Regions from separate parts of the Streptomyces sp. NPDC006193 genome, predicted to be linked through region 1. Evidence: riboswitches for the same ligand, from Rfam matches in the RefSeq annotation. Region 1 holds a riboswitch; the other holds the start of a gene.

Region 1 (2,194 bases):
ACATCGTCGGCACCGGCGGCGACGGCGCCAAGACCGTGAACATCTCCACCATGTCCGCCATCGTCGTCGCGGGCACGGGCGTCAAGGTCGTCAAGCACGGCAACCGCGCCGCGTCCTCCGCCTCCGGCTCCTCGGACGTGCTGGAGAAGCTCGGGATCAATCTGAACCTCACCCCGCGGCGGGTCGCCGAGGTCGCCGAGGAAGCCGGCATCACCATCTGCTTCGCGGTGCGGTTCCACCCCTCGCTGCGCCATGTCGCCGCGGCCCGCGCCCAGCTGGGCATCCGCACCACCTTCAACGTGCTCGGCCCGCTCACCAACCCGGCCAAGGTGCGCGCCCAGGCGGTCGGGGTCGCCGACCCGCGCATGGCGCCGATCGTCGCCGGAGTCCTCGCCGAACGCGGCAACTCCGCGCTGGTGTTCCGGGGCGACGACGGCCTGGACGAGCTGACCGTCACCGCGCCCTCCCGGGTGTGGGCGGTCCGGGACGGCAAGGTGACGGAGGAGGTCTTCGACCCGCGTGACGTCGGCATCGGCCTCGTTCCGGTGTCCGCCCTGCGCGGCGGAGACGCCGGGCACAACGCGGAGGTCGCCCGCCGTCTGCTGGACGGCGAACAGGGGCCCGTGCGGGATGCCGTGCTGCTGAACTCGGCGGCGGCGCTCGTCGCCCTGGAGCCGACGGACGCGCCCCTCGCCGAGCAGGTGCGCGCCGGTATGGCCAGGGCGCGGGAGTCGATCGACTCGGGGGCGGCGAAGCGGACGCTGGAGCGGTGGGTGGCGGCGACCAACCGCTAGCCGCCCGCGACGACCGGGACCGGGCTTCCCTTCCGTCCTCAGGGCGGGCGGGGAAGCCCCGCGCACGACGTCCCATCCCGTCGGCCCGTCCCGGCATCCGGACACGAGTTGCACCGGGATGATCCGCTCGGCTAATTTCCGGATCAGGTCATGAGTGACAGTCATGAGGCCCCGGCCGACTGTCCGGCAACCCTCCGTCCGTGGCGGGGTGCCCCGGGTGAAGACCAGGCCGTGGACAGCAAGGTCCACGGCAAGCGCGGATCCCTCGACACCAAGGGATCCTGGTCGTCGAGGAGTCTTCCGTGAGCAAGCGAATGCGCTAGGGCCGCAGAGCCCCGCCTCCGCATCCCCCTCTCTTCTCCGCCGGCGCCGGAGCGTGCCCGCTCGCGCGGCGGATTCCACCTGCCTTCACGGGAGACCGCCCATGTCCGTCTTCACCGCTGCCGCCGACCGGTCCGTTCATGCCCCGCTGCCCGTTCTGGGCGGGGATGTCACCGTCCCGCTCGTCACCGGCGGCGAGGTCGCCTACGCCGCGCTCGACTACGCCGCCAGCGCCCCCGCCCTGCAGCGCGTCTGGGACGACGTCGCCGCCTACGCCCCGTACTACGGCAGCGTCCACCGCGGCGCCGGCTACCTCTCCCAGCTCTCCACGGACCTGTTCGAGAACGCCCGCGGGACGGTCGCCGCGTTCCTCGGCTGCCGGGCGGACGACCAGGTGGTCTTCACCCGGTCGACCACAGACTCGCTGAACCTGCTGGCCCGCGCCCTCCCGGCCGACTGCCGGGTGTTCGTCTTCGAGACCGAGCACCACGCCTCCCTGCTGCCGTGGCGAGGCGCCCCGGTCACCTACCTGGACGCCCCGCGCACCCCGCAGCAGGCGGTGCGGACCCTGGAGCGGGCCCTCGCCGACCGGGAACCCCACGGCCCCGCCCTGGTGTGCGTCACCGGCGCCTCCAACGTCACCGGCGAGCTGTGGCCGGTGCGGGAACTGGCCGCGGCGGCGCACGCCCACGGCGCCCGCATCGTCCTGGACGCCGCCCAGCTCGCCCCGCACCACCCGGTGTCCGTGACCGACCTCGACGTCGACTGGATCGCCTTCTCCGGCCACAAGCTGTACGCCCCCTTCGGCTCCGGCGTCCTCGCCGGCCGCGCCGACTGGCTGCGGGCCGCCGAGCCGTACCTCGCGGGCGGCGGCGCCAGCCGCAAGGTGACGCGCAGGACGGACGGGGGAGTGGACGTGGAGTGGCACGAGAGCGCCGCCCGCCACGAGGCCGGCTCCCCGAACGTCATCGGCGCCTACGCCATCGCCTCCGCCTGCAAGGCCCTCACCGAGGCCGGCTGGGACAGCCTCGTCGCCCGCGAGCAGCACCTGATCGGCAGGGTGCGCGAGGGCCTCGCCG
Region 2 (2,194 bases), on a different contig from region 1:
TCAGCAGCGGGCGGGCCATCAGCTCGGTGACCCGGCCGCCCTGGCCGGCGGCGGCGCCGAGCGGACGGTCGTACATGGCCTTGACGAGGTGGACCTCCGGGTCGGTGAGCAGCGGGCCGACGATGCCGCGGACGAAGTCGGAGGAGAACTCCCTGAGGTCCGCGTCGACGAAGCAGACGATGTCCCCGCCGGTCACCAGCAGCGAACGCCACAGCACCTCGCCCTTGCCGGGCACGGCCGGGATGCGGGGCAGTATCTCGTCGCGGTGCACGACCCGGGCGCCGGCGCGCGCGGCGACCTCGGAGGTGCGGTCGGTGGATCCGGAGTCGACGACGACGATCTCGTCGACGAGCGGGACCCGCTCCACGAGGTCCTGCCGGATGACGGCGACGATGTCGCCGACGGTCTCCTCCTCGTCGAGCGCGGGCAGCACGACGCTGACCGTCTGCCCCGTGCGCTGTTTGGCGGCCAGGATCCGCTGGAGCGGGCGGTCGCCCACGGACCAGGAGCGGTCGGCCAGCCAGCGCTCGACTTCTTCCAGCACGCTCTGCGGCTCCTCACTGTCACGACCACACGCCGCCGTGTGATCCATCTCGCGGTTCGGACGACTCCCTCGACCGTCCTGGCCTTCGGTTACAGTCTTGAACAACGCCGATGACCATCGCATGCCGGGGGTCCGCGGCGCCCACAACCGCATACAGCTCATCCAGAGGGGCAGAGGGACACGGCCCGGTGAAGCCCCGGCAACCCTCCAGTCGGTACTCGTCTTTCGCAGCGAGGCTCCCGGCTAGGGAAGGTGCCAAATCCGTCTCGCGGCGAGATGCGCCGTGAGGAAGATGAGGAGAAAGGGCCTCGCCTCCATGGCTGTGCAGACAGTTGCAAGCACCAGCGTCCCCACCGTCGACCTCGGTCCCGCCGCCGCCCTGAGCTGTCGCGAGTGCGGCCACCGGGTGCCGCTCGGCCCGGTCTTCGCCTGCGAGGAGTGCTTCGGCCCGCTGGAGATCGCCTACGACTTCTCCGGCTACGACGCCGAGGAGCTGCGCCGCCGCATCGAGGCGGGCCCCGCGAACATCTGGCGGTACGCGCCGCTGCTGCCGGTTCCGGCGGACGTCGCCGGCAAGCCCAACCTGAACCCGGGCTGGACCAAGCTCGTCCAGGCCGACAACCTGGCCCGCGAACTGGGCGTCACCGGCGGTCTGTACGTGAAGGACGACTCCGGCAACCCGACCCACTCCTTCAAGGACCGGGTCGTCGCGCAGGCGCTGGAGGCCGCCCGCGCCTTCGGCTTCACCACGCTCTCCTGCTCCTCGACGGGCAACCTGGCCGGCGCCGTGGGCGCCGCCGCCGCCCGGGCGGGCCTGCGCTCCTGCGTGTTCATCCCGCACGACCTGGAGCAGGGCAAGGTCGTCATGGCCGCGGTCTACGGCGGCGAGCTGGTCGGCATCGAGGGCACCTACGACGACGTGAACCGCTTCTGCTCCGAGCTGATCGGCGATCCGGCCGGCGAGGGCTGGGGCTTCGTCAACGTCAACCTGCGGCCGTACTACGCGGAGGGCTCCAAGACCCTGGCGTACGAGATCTGCGAGCAGCTCGGCTGGCGGCTGCCCGACCAGATCGTCGTCCCGATCGCGTCCGGATCGCAGCTCACGAAGATCGACAAGGGGCTGCGGGAGCTGATCGCGCTGGGACTCGTCGAGGACCGGCCGTACCGGATCTTCGGCGCCCAGGCGGCGGGCTGCTCGCCGGTGTCGGCCGCCTTCAAGGCCGGGCACGACGTCGTGCGGCCGCAGAAGCCGGACACCATCGCCAAGTCCCTCGCCATCGGCAACCCGGCCGACGGACCGTACGTCCTGGACATCGCGCGCCGTACCGGCGGCGCCGTGGAGGACGTGACGGACGAGGAGATCGTGGACGCCATCAAGCTGCTCGCCCGGACCGAGGGCATCTTCGCGGAGACCGCCGGCGGGGTGACCGTGGGCGTGACCCGCAAGCTGATCGAGGACGGTGTGCTGGACCCGGCGAAGACCACCGTCGTCCTCAACACCGGTGACGGCCTGAAGACCCTGGACGCGGTGGCCGGGACCGGCCTGACCGCCACCATCCGCCCGACCCTGGACTCCTTCCGAGAGGCTGGCCTCGCATGAGCGTGACCGTTCGCATCCCCACCATCCTGCGCACCTACACCGGCGGCCGG

Evidence for each region. A riboswitch is a leader RNA that binds a small molecule or an ion and turns the genes downstream of it on or off. The one in region 1 is predicted to bind S-adenosylmethionine.
Region 2: it holds a riboswitch for S-adenosylmethionine, as region 1 does, so the genes downstream of both, thrC (threonine synthase) here and ABZ261_RS22975 (aminotransferase class V-fold PLP-dependent enzyme) in region 1, are expected to answer to the same signal.

What each region holds. Positions count from the first base shown of each region.
Region 1 covers NZ_JBEXTB010000028.1:7,290-9,483, forward strand. The annotation lists gene trpD (anthranilate phosphoribosyltransferase) at 1-794, shown strand, start outside; SAM riboswitch class IV at 941-1,057, shown strand; gene ABZ261_RS22975 (aminotransferase class V-fold PLP-dependent enzyme) at 1,219-2,194, shown strand, end outside.
Region 2 covers NZ_JBEXTB010000034.1:24,256-26,449, forward strand. The annotation lists gene ABZ261_RS25215 (glucosyl-3-phosphoglycerate synthase) at 1-544, opposite strand, end outside; SAM riboswitch class I at 700-843, shown strand; gene thrC (threonine synthase) at 861-2,144, shown strand; gene ABZ261_RS25225 (MoaD/ThiS family protein) at 2,141-2,194, shown strand, end outside.